Linked DNA regions of Sporocytophaga myxococcoides. Each later gene encodes a partner of the first gene's protein in a complex. Links are inferred from orthologs where the notes say so. Each region holds a gene or a part of one and is shown in the gene's direction. Other genes may lie near its edges.

What was found. Proteins that work in one complex are often made in the same cells at the same time.
Region 2: the proteins of MYP_RS08460 (region 1) and smc are in contact, whole or in part, in a crystal structure (PDB 3ZGX), measured with the Bacillus subtilis proteins. The link is inferred for Sporocytophaga myxococcoides from one-to-one orthologs.
Region 3: MYP_RS08460 (region 1) and scpB share a complex: the UniProt entries of both Bacillus subtilis proteins name them as parts of the cohesin-like complex. The link is inferred for Sporocytophaga myxococcoides from one-to-one orthologs.

Annotation. Positions count from the first base shown.
Region 1 is NZ_BBLT01000003.1:140,091-143,314, forward strand. Bases 63-2,827 are described here. They hold MYP_RS08460 (segregation and condensation protein A), read left to right. Parts: upstream 63-946; coding sequence 947-1,708; downstream 1,709-2,827. Other genes in these bases: dxs (1-deoxy-D-xylulose-5-phosphate synthase), read right to left, coding at 63-677; MYP_RS08465 (nucleoside-diphosphate kinase), read right to left, coding at 1,819-2,238; MYP_RS08470 (DHH family phosphoesterase), read left to right, coding at 2,416-2,827. In the rest of the region: more of dxs, read right to left, coding at 1-62; more of MYP_RS08470, read left to right, coding at 2,828-3,224. UniProt on the Bacillus subtilis protein: Participates in chromosomal partition during cell division. May act via the formation of a condensin-like complex containing Smc and ScpB that pull DNA away from mid-cell into both cell halves.
Region 2 is NZ_BBLT01000001.1:331,771-336,307, reverse strand. The notes cover bases 63-4,140. They hold smc (chromosome segregation protein SMC), read left to right. Parts: upstream 63-415; coding sequence 416-3,940; downstream 3,941-4,140. Other genes in these bases: MYP_RS01445 (response regulator), read right to left, coding at 3,955-4,140; MYP_RS01455 (acyl-CoA desaturase), read left to right, coding at 63-111. Outside these bases: more of MYP_RS01455, read left to right, coding at 1-62; more of MYP_RS01445, read right to left, coding at 4,141-4,416. UniProt on the Bacillus subtilis protein: Required for chromosome condensation and partitioning.
Region 3 is NZ_BBLT01000002.1:70,432-73,669, reverse strand. What follows is about bases 63-2,841. They hold scpB (SMC-Scp complex subunit ScpB), read left to right. Parts: upstream 63-963; coding sequence 964-1,719; downstream 1,720-2,841. Other genes in these bases: MYP_RS24730 (pseudouridine synthase), read left to right, coding at 1,816-2,841; MYP_RS04590 (TraR/DksA family transcriptional regulator), read left to right, coding at 579-962; MYP_RS26720 (hypothetical protein), read left to right, coding at 262-384; MYP_RS04595 (lamin tail domain-containing protein), read left to right, coding at 63-191. Outside these bases: more of MYP_RS04595, read left to right, coding at 1-62; more of MYP_RS24730, read left to right, coding at 2,842-3,238. UniProt on the Bacillus subtilis protein: Participates in chromosomal partition during cell division. May act via the formation of a condensin-like complex containing Smc and ScpA that pull DNA away from mid-cell into both cell halves.

The DNA of each region.
Region 1 (3,224 bases):
TGAGCGTTAGGGCCGAACTTGCTTATTTTACCCAAAATATGCCATGCCTCATCTCGGAGTTTGTTATAAGTCTGCGATGTGGTAATGTCTGTAAGATAATCCTTAAGCGCCCCCACATTAGGATCAATTGCCATGCAATTGTCATTGAGGACGATTAACAGATTACTATTGGAAACTCCTGCATGGTTCATTGCCTCGAATGCAAGACCTGCTGTTAATGCTCCGTCTCCGATTACAGCTATATGCTGTTTGTCAAGTTCTTGCTTGTATCTGGAGCCTACAGCCATTCCGAGAGCTGCAGAAATAGAAGTGGAAGAGTGTCCTACTCCAAATGAATCATAAGGACTTTCGCTTCTTTTCGGGAAACCGGAAATTCCTTTATAAAGTCTGTTTGTATGGAAAACGTCCCTTCTTCCTGTAAGAATTTTATGGCCATAAGCCTGATGTCCTACATCCCAGACAAGCTGATCTTTAGGAGTATTAAATACATAATGAAGTGCAACGGTAAGTTCCACCACACCAAGCCCAGCAGCAAAATGTCCTCCATATACGGATACATTGTCTACAATAAACTGCCTGAGCTCGGTACAAACCTGGTAAAGCTGCGTTTCCTCCAGTTTTCTCAGATCTTCAGGAGAGTCGATCTGACCCAATAATTTTCCCGGTTTTATTAACATGGCAAGTCCCAACTAAAACAAATATAAAACAATATATGTTTTCTTAAATTAAAAAAAGAAAAAATGTGCCTCAGCAAAATAACGACAAATTATTTATGATATTATACTGTGTTTTATTTTAAAAGGATTTTTAATTAGATCTGGAGAACTAAGTTTTAAGTAATATTTTTTAATAGTCAGATATTTACAAGTTGAGAGTCGTGGTTTTTATCAAAATGATAAATCGGAATTGATTTTGACGTTTGAAAGACTACTGTTAAATTTACTAAGTGAGCTTCGAAATTAAACTACCCTTATTTACTGGTCCGTTCGACCTTTTGCTCTTTTTCATAGAGAGAGATGAGCTGGATATTTATGATATTCCTATTTCAAAAATAACCAATGACTTCCTGGAATACATTCACCGATTGGAAGAAATGAACATTGAGGTTGCCAGCGAATTCATCCTTGTTGCAGCAACCTTAATGAGGGTTAAGGCTAAAATGCTCTTGCCACGACCAGAAATTGATGAACAGGGTAATGAAGTAGATCCAAGGGAAGAGCTTGTGGCCCATCTTCTTGAGTATAAGAAATACAAGAGTATTATCAATGATCTTGCTAATCTCGAAGAGGAACGCATGAGCCTCGAAAAAAGAGGGAACATAGTCAAAGAGTTAAAACAACTTTCTGAAGTAAACGATGTGGAGTCAGAGCTCCAGGATATAGACCTGTATAAACTTCTCAAAGTTTATGAAAGGGTATTGAGGAAGTTTGAAGAAGAAAAAAATAAACCAATTCATACGGTGGTACAGTATCCTTATACCATTGAGAACCAGAAAGAATATATTTTGACTAAGTTGAGTGACGTTGCAAGGCTATCTTTTGAAGATGTCATTTCGGAATTCAGAACCAAAATAGCAATGGTATACAACTTCCTTGCAATTCTGGAACTATTAACACAAGGTTATCTGATGATTTATGTTGGGGAGGGATTTAATAACTTCTGGGTAGAGAAGAGACAGGCAGAGACGGAAGAAGCTATTGAGTTGTAGTTTAAAGTTTAAAGTTTAAAGTCAAAAGTTTAAAGTGTCATTAAATATTACTAAGCTGAAAGTGTAAAGTTGTTATTTAACTTTAAACTTTCAGCTTTTTACTTTTAACTTTAAAACTGCTCTAATCCAGAGAAGAAGAAGTTTCCTTCTATAGCAGCATTCTCATCAGAATCAGATCCATGGATTGCGTTTGCTTCGATTGATTTAGCATACAGTTTACGGATAGTGCCATCCTCCGCATTTGCCGGGTTTGTTGCACCGATCAATTTCCGGAAATCAGCCACTGCATTTTCTTTCTCAAGAATCATTGGCATGATAAATCCGCTTGACATATATTTCTTAAGATCATTGTAGAAAGGTCTTTCTTTATGAACTTCATAAAACTGACCTGCACGCTCTTCAGAAAGTTTGAATTTTTTTAAGGCTACAATTCTGAATCCTGCCTCTTCGATCATCTTTAGAATTGCACCGGAATTACCTGCTGCTACTGCATCAGGTTTAATCATTGAAAAAGTTCTGTTACCAGCCATATTTTTGTTGTTAGGGTTACTAATTTCAGATTGCAAAATTATACAGATTCCTGAAATATTGGATTTTTTTTAAAAAATTCTCATTTTGCGCAGATTCTCTGATTTTTTATAATCAAAAGCTAGAGAATTTTGTTTAAGCATAATTAAATTCTACGGGTCTATTCGTCCAAGAAATCAATGCAGGATCTTGTATCTCTAAGGGAAATCCTAAGGACTCCAAAAAAAATTGTCATTACAACTCACGCAAAACCTGATGCTGATGCCTTAGGTTCTTCGCTTGCAATGTGGGCTTATCTCAAGAAAAAAGGTCATGATCCTAAAGTGATTACTCCAACAGATTATCCTACTTTTCTTAACTGGATGAATGGTAATGACGAGGTAATTGTGTACGAAGAAAATGTGGAGTTGTCTACAAAGCTGGTAAAGGAGGCTGAGGTTATTTTTTGTTTGGACTTTTCTGCTCTAGGCAGAATTAACGAGATGGGGGAACTTGTAAAAAATGCCACTGCAACAAAAGTATTGATAGATCACCATCTTGAGCCCGAGTATTTTGCAGATTTTGTTTTCTGGGATATCAAAGCTGCCGCTACTGCTGTGCTTATTTATAAGCTTATAATCGGTTTGGGTGACAGAGAATACCTTGATACCTGTATTGGGGAGTGTATCTATGCAGGAATCATGACCGATACGGGATCATTCAGGCATCCAAGCACGAACAAGGAAGTGCATATGATTATTGCAGAGCTTTTGAACCTCGCGGTTGATGTGTCACGGATTCATAGACTTATATATGATAACAATTCTGAGTCAAAGCTAAGATTTTTAGGTTTTGCACTTCTGGAAAAGCTCGTGGTAGAAAGAGACTTGTATGCTGCATATATCGCTATATCAGAAGCAGATTTGAAAAGGTTTGATTCGCAGACAGGTGATACAGAGGGTTTGGTAAACTATGCGTTGTCCATTGACGGAGTTGTGATCGCTGCAGT
Region 2 (4,537 bases), on another replicon or contig:
GCGAGAGCAAACTTTGCAATGAAATGGTTTGAATTTGATCCTACCTATCCTGTTATCAGAATCCTGTCTTTCTGCAGAATAATAAAGTTAAGTAAAACAGCTATGGCTTAAAACTTAATCTTTTAAAGTTATAAAATGGAAAAACTCCCGGAGTCATAAACTTCGGGAGTTTTTTCATTTTACAGGTGCCTATTAACTAATTAAATAACAATATTTTTATACCAAAATTTAACAATAATATACCCTTAGCTAAATATTCGAGGACGTCTGACTGAGAAAATATTCACTACTTATCCCCAGTCAATGAACGTTTTTGTTGATAATCCTGTTGAGAAAAACGGTTCTCCTCACTACTATATATCCGTTAGTATCCTGTAATTTTAAACTTCCATAATTCCAAAAAAGGGGTTAATTCATGCAGTTAAGCAAATTAGAGATTAAAGGATTCAAGAGTTTTGGTGATAAAGTAACCATCAACTTTGATGAAGGTATTACAGGTATTGTTGGGCCAAATGGCTGTGGAAAATCAAATGTAGTTGATGCTATAAGATGGGTTTTGGGTGAGCAAAAGACAAAGGCTCTCCGATCTGAAAAAATGGAGAATGTGATCTTCAACGGTACCAAGACACGGAAGCCTCTCCAAATGGCTGAAGTTTCGCTTACTTTTAATAATACCAAAAATCTCCTTCCTACAGAATATTCTCATGTTACCATCACCCGGAGATATTACAGATCTGGTGAAAGCGAATATTTACTCAATGGGGTAACCTGCCGTCTCAAAGATATAACCAACCTTTTCCTTGATACTGGTATCGGTTCTGATAGTTATGCCATCATTGAATTAAAAATGGTGGATGATATACTTAATGACAAAGACAATTCCAGAAGGACCTTATTTGAGGAAGCTGCAGGAATATCAAAGTTTAAGGTAAGGAAAAAACAAAGCCTTAAAAAACTTGAAGATACTGACAAAGATCTTGAACGCGTTGATGATCTCCTCTTCGAGATCAATAAGAACCTGAAATCCTTAGAAAAACAGGCTAAACAGACAGAAAAATACTTCCAGGTAAAAGAACAATACAAACAAGTTAGTATAGATCTTGCGAAGGTCACTATTCAGGGCCAGAGAGAAGATTTTCTATCACTTCAGAAACAACTTGAAGAAGAAACGGATAAGAGAATAGGATACAATACTCAAATAGCAGAAAAAGAAGGTGGAGTTGAAAAAGAAAAAGCAGAGCTTGTAAATAGAGAAAAAACCCTTGCTTCCAGACAAAAAACTCTGAATGAGCATGTTAATAAAATTAGAAATTACGAAAGTGATAAGAAAATAAAGCACGAAAGGCTTTCTTTCCTGAATGACAAGAATAATAACCTCCGGGAACAAATAGAGCAGGACAAGAAGAGCAATGAGAGAGCAGAATTCAGTATTTCCAGTCTTCAAGCAGAAGCTGAAACTGCTGAGAAAATAATGGCCGAAATCGAGGTTAAAGTTCAGGCTTATAAGGAAGACTACGAAACACAGAAAGCAAGCACAAGCCGATTACAAGAAGAACTTTCCGTATTGAGCGGACAATTGCGAAAAAAACAGGAAGAAGTATTTCATCTCAATAAAAACATAGAGATATTCCAGATTCAGGCCAGCTCATTGAAGCAGGAGCTTGAGAAAACTACCTCAGATTCTTCCGCACATTCAGCGAGCCTTGCAGATTTTGAAAGCAAAGTTCAAGAGATTTCTGAGGAACTTCAATCTAAAAACCTGAAACTTGAGAAACTTGAAAATCAGGAAAGTACCCTTCAGGAAGAAATTACCCAGCTTGAAAAGGAAATAGAAACCATAAAGGATCAAATTACTCAGATCAACAGAAAGCTGGATTCCAAGCAGAATGAATATAGCCTTACAAAATCTCTTGTTGATAATCTTGAAGGATTTCCGGAAGCAATAAAGTTTTTGAAAAAGAACTCTCATTGGGGAAAAGAAGCCCCTCTCCTTTCGGATATTCTTACCTGTGAAGATCAATACAGAGTATCTATAGAAAATTACCTGGAGCCTTTCATGAACTATTATGTTGTTGAAAACGAAGCCCAGGCTGTGCAGGCCGTAAATCTATTAAGCGATTCTGCAAAAGGAAGAGCCAATTTCTTTGTGCTTTCCACCTTTGAAAATTTTAATGCTGCACCTGTCAAGGCATACGACCATTGCAAAGCAGCCAAAGACATCATTGAATTTGATCCGAAATACAAAAACCTTGTCGCATTTATTCTGGATAATGTATATATCATCACTAACAATCAGGAAGAACTTCCTCAGGACAATGATGCTATTTTCATTACACAGAACGGTAAACTCACAAAGAGGAAATTTAGCATTTCCGGAGGTTCTGTAGGATTATTCGAAGGAAAACGAATCGGACGTGCTAAAAACCTTGAAAAGCTTCAACAAGAAATCAAAGCGCTTTCTTCAGAATTGGATGAGTTAAAGCTTAACCTGGAGAAAAAGCAACGAGAGCTTTTCAAATTCAAGGAAAGTACTTTAAAAGCAAGTATAGAAGAGCTTAAAAAAGAAATAAATCTTACCAGTCAGAACTATATATCTGTAAAAACCAAACTAGAGCAGTTTACAGAAATGATCAATAGCAATGCTCTTAAGAGAGACGATATTATTGATAAAATAGAAAAACTGGAAGATGATATTCAGGATGCCAAACCAAGAGCAGAAGAAGCAAAATCTATTCTTTCGGACCTTGAAAGCAGACTTCAGGAGTTGAATGAAGATCTGATGATCCAAAATGAACAGCTCACCAATAAAAGCTCTATATTCAATCAGGAAAATATTGTTTTCCACCAGCAAAAGAATAAAATTTCAAGTCTTCTGCAGGAAATTGAATACAAACAGGCTGCTTATGATAGTAGCAAACAAAGAATAGAAAAAAACCTTGAAGACGCCCAAAAAACAGAAGAAGAGATAAATATACTCCTTGAAAGAGCTGATGTAAGTGACGATGAGCTTGTCGAGTTTTACAAGGAAAAAGAAGCTATAGAACAGGGAGTTAATGAGGCTGAAAAGGAATATTACGGAGCCAGGGCATTCATTGATGAATTAGAAAAAGAATCGAGGGATTTAAGAAGGTTACGTGATAATTGTGATGCACTTCTTTTGGAGATTCAGACAAAACTTAACGACAATAAGCTAAGTCTGAGCTCAATCAAAGAAAGATTATCTGTTGAATTTAATATAGATATAGATGAACTTCTTTCTCAGGATAGTAATGTTGAGGCCAGCGAGGAAGAGCTAAAACAAAAGGTAATTCAAATCAAAAACTCTCTTGATAAAATGGGACCAATAAATCCTATGGCGATGGAGGCCTATCAGGAAATTCAGGAGAGACATAAGTTTATAAGTGAACAAAAAGACGATCTTACTAAAGCCAAGGATTCTTTGTTGCAAACGATCAATGAAATAGATTCAGTTGCAAAAGACACCTTTATGGAAGCTTATGATAAAATAAGAGAAAACTTTGTACGAGTGTTCAGGTCTTTATTTTCAGAAGAAGACAGTTGCGATCTTAAACTGGAGCATCCTGACAATCCGCTTGAATCTTCTATAGATATTATAGCAAAACCCAAAGGCAAGAGACCACTGACAATCAATCAGTTATCAGGAGGTGAAAAAACACTTACTGCAATATCGTTATTGTTTGCCATTTATCTGATTAAACCAGCACCATTCTGTATTTTTGATGAGGTAGATGCACCACTGGATGATGCCAACATAGACAAGTTCAATAATATAATCAGAAAGTTCTCACAAGAATCGCAGTTTATTATTGTGACACACAACAAGAGAACAATGTCTAGTACTGATATAATTTATGGAATTACAATGGTTGAACAGGGCGTATCAAGGCTAGTACCGGTGGATTTAAGATCTTTAGCCTAAATTAAAAAAGTCTTTTAAGAAATCAGCTTCTGACGAAGGTAAAACTCCAGTTGCTGATTTGCCCTTAAAAGGCTTTTAACCAACTCCTTGTTTTCCATTTTTAGACGAAATACTTCGAAAGCTTTCTCTATGATAATTTTTAAATGCTGCTCTTCCCAGGGTTTGCTGATATATTGATAGATATGGCCTTTATTTACTGCATCAATAACAGCCTGAAGATCTGAATATCCTGTTAACAAGATTCTGATTGGGTCTGGATAAGTGTCAATTATTGATGAAAGAAACTCAACACCTGTCATTACCGGCATCCTTTGGTCGGTAATTATAATTTCAATTTTTTCAGTTTCAAGAATTTTTCTTCCCTCCTCGGCAGATTCAGCAATAAATATTTTAAAATACGGTCTGAATGTAGCCTTGAAAGCTGTCAGATTATTTTTTTCATCGTCTATATATAGAATCCGTATCTTCTCTTCCATATTTTTTTTGAAAAGTTTTACGCAAAAACAAACGTATTTGTTGAAAAATTCCTTATTAAAGATATCTTAAATTGAATCAAGTAAAAAGATAACCAATAATTATCTTTTTATCGTAAACATA
Region 3 (3,238 bases), on another replicon or contig:
ATGGACTAGGAAGAGAGATAAAAAAAATTGCATCTAATCAACTTTTAGGAAATGAAGGTTTTTTCCAATGGGATGGGATTGCTGAGGATAATCGGAAAGCAGACATTGGAGTTTATATGATCATATTTGAAATTTTCCGTCTGAACGGGGAAAAACAAAAGTTTAAGAAGGCGGTTATATTATCATACTGATGTTCAGTATATTAATATCTAAATGTAGCATTTTATGAAATGCCTGATCAATGATATAATTTCTTCCTGTATGGAAAAAAACAAGGAAGTAGATGTAATAGACCGCTACCTGCGTATGAAACACCATATTGAAATGGACAGACAGTCAATTATTTCACGCATAAAAGCGGTAAAACAGAATTATAATTTCTAATAAGGGAAATTTCCCTTAAATAAATAATTCTGTTCAACTTGCTGACCACAAAGTTTTAACAATTAATTTATTGGATCTTTCCCAGGGATACCATTTTTTATACTAAATTTGCACCAAAAATCAGGGAATTCCGTTTCTCAACAAAAAGAGGTAAACTTTTCGTCCCGTTTTTTAATATAAAATAAATCCGCGTTATGGCAGAAGAAAAACTCAGATACTCCGACGAAGAATTAAAGGAGTTTCAGCAGCTTATAGCTGACAAACTGGATAGAGCCAGAAAAGAATTAAATTACATTAAGGAAACTCTGAGCCGAAGAAATGATTCTGGAACTGACAATACAGCAGGTACGTTAAAACTGCTTGAAGATGGTGCTGATACTGCCGAAAAAGAAAGCTTTACACAGCTTGCTGCAAGGCAACAGAAATTTATTCAGCAGCTTGAAAATGCCATGGCCAGAATTAAAAACGGAACTTATGGTATTTGTGTAGATTCAGGAAAACTTATTCCAAAAGAACGTCTTCGTGCTGTTCCTCACACCCAGCATTCAATAGAGGCAAAACTTAATAGAAAAGACTAATTTGGATTTCCTTCAGCATCATATTGAGAGTTTAATCTTTTGTTCTCCCGACCCCATAAAGGCGGAAGATATAAGAACCTGTCTTTCTGAAATGTTTGAAGCAGAGGTACCTATTGAAGATATTCAAGCTTCATTGGAGAATCTTCTTCAAAAGTATGAAGATGATAATTACCCATTTAAAGTTTTTTCAATGGGAGGAGGTTATCAGTTTCTGACGAAACCTGCCTATCAATCCAGTATTAGTATTTTGCTCAAGCAAAAATCTAAAAAAAGATTATCGACGTCTGCACTTGAAACTTGTGCTATTATAGCTTACAAACAACCTATTACCAAACATCAGATAGAGCAGATCAGAGGAGTAAACTGCGACTATGCAATTCAAAAACTTCTTGAAAAAGAACTTGTTGAAATTCAAGGTAAATCTGATGGGGTTGGCAGGCCGATTCTATATGGTACCACCGCCAAGTTTATGGAATATTTCGGCATCAATAGTCTTAAAGATTTGCCTATGCCAAAAGATTTCTCGAAAGATGAAAATGAGATCGGCGACGAGGTGGAAAAAGAACATGAAATTATTGCTGCTGAGTTAGAAGAAATGGAATTTAAGGCTCAGGACAGCAATAGCACGGAAACTCAAAATAAGGAAAACAACACTCAGGATACTTTTCGAGACTTTTCTTCTCAGGCCAATTCCAATTCCCAATCAGAAGAAGATTTTTCCTCAGAAAGTCAAAACCCATTAGAGCCTGAGCAATAAAATTCCCACAAAAAAAATTTATTTGTATTAAAATAATCAGGAACATAATTTCCTGATTATTTTTTTATGAACTTTGAATAATAATATTATTGAATTATGAAAAAGGATCAACCTCAGAGGAAAGGCAGAGGGGCTTCGGATAGAGACAAGGCTTCTAAGTTTTCTTCAAAAAAATCTTCTACACCAAAGAGTGATGGAGCATCAGGAACCCGCCCCTCCAGAAAATCTTCTTTTGCTGCGAAGAAAACACCAGCAGGTCGTGTACCAGCAGGAAAACCAAGAAGAAAATTTGATTCTCAGGGAGATTCAGGAAAACCAGAAAGACCCTCCGAATTTAAAGGTAAAAAATCCGCAGAAGGAAGGAAACCAAACTCTTTGTCTGGATCAGGAAAAGGAAGAGATTTTAAAAAAGATTCATCAAGAGATTCTGACAATAGAAGAAATAAATTTGTAAGAAATAAATTTGGTGAAGATCCTAAAGCCAAAACTCCTGAATTTAAAGGGAGAGAAAGAGAAGGAGATCAAAAAAGAGGAAGAAAATCAGATTCAACTTTTGATAGCAAAAAAAGATCGTCCTCAGATGAAAAGTCATTTAGGGGCAAACCGAGAGGGAAAAGTGAGGAAACACGATCTGGGAAATCTTTTTCTAAGCCGAAACAAGACTGGAAAACAGTTTCTGGGAAACCGGAAGATAGGCCTTTCAAAAAGACAGGATTAAAAAACTATTCAGATAAGCCATCATTCAAAAAGTCATTCTCAAAATCTAAGGATGAAGAATATGACGGGGGGGATAATGATATCGAAAAATCGTCTGAAGAAACAAGCTCAAAAAGACCCTTCAAAAAAACTGAAGGGAAGAAATCCGGTGTTAGAAATAAAACTTCATCTGACGAAATAAGACTAAACAGATATATTTCTAATGCAGGAGTATGCTCAAGAAGAGAGGCAGATGTACTTATTTCCGACGGACTTATCAAAGTCAACGGAAAAGTTGTGACTGAAATGGGCTATAAAGTAAAGAAAGGCGATACGGTTAAGTATGGCAGTAAAATACTTTCCCCTGAAAAGCTTGTATATGTACTCATCAACAAGCCTAAAGATTTTATCACCACCACTGATGATGAAAATGAACGCAAGACTGTGATGGACCTTGTGAAAAACGTAGGCCCTGAAAGAATTTACCCTGTTGGAAGACTTGACAGAAATACTACAGGCTTGCTTCTTTTCACTAATGATGGAGAACTTGCGGAGAAATTAATGCATCCATCTAACCGGACAAAAAAATTATATCAGGCAGAGCTAAGCAAGCCTATGAGTCATGAAGATTTTGCCAGGTTAAAGAACGGAATTACTCTAGAAGACGGTCCAATTAAACCAGACCAGCTTGAATTTGTAACTCCTGATGGCTGGGTGATCGGAATTCAGGTACATGAAGGCAGGAACAGGCTTGTCAGAAGGATGTTCGAACATTTGGGATATGAAGTAGCCCGACTGGACAGAGTTATGTATGCAGGGCTAA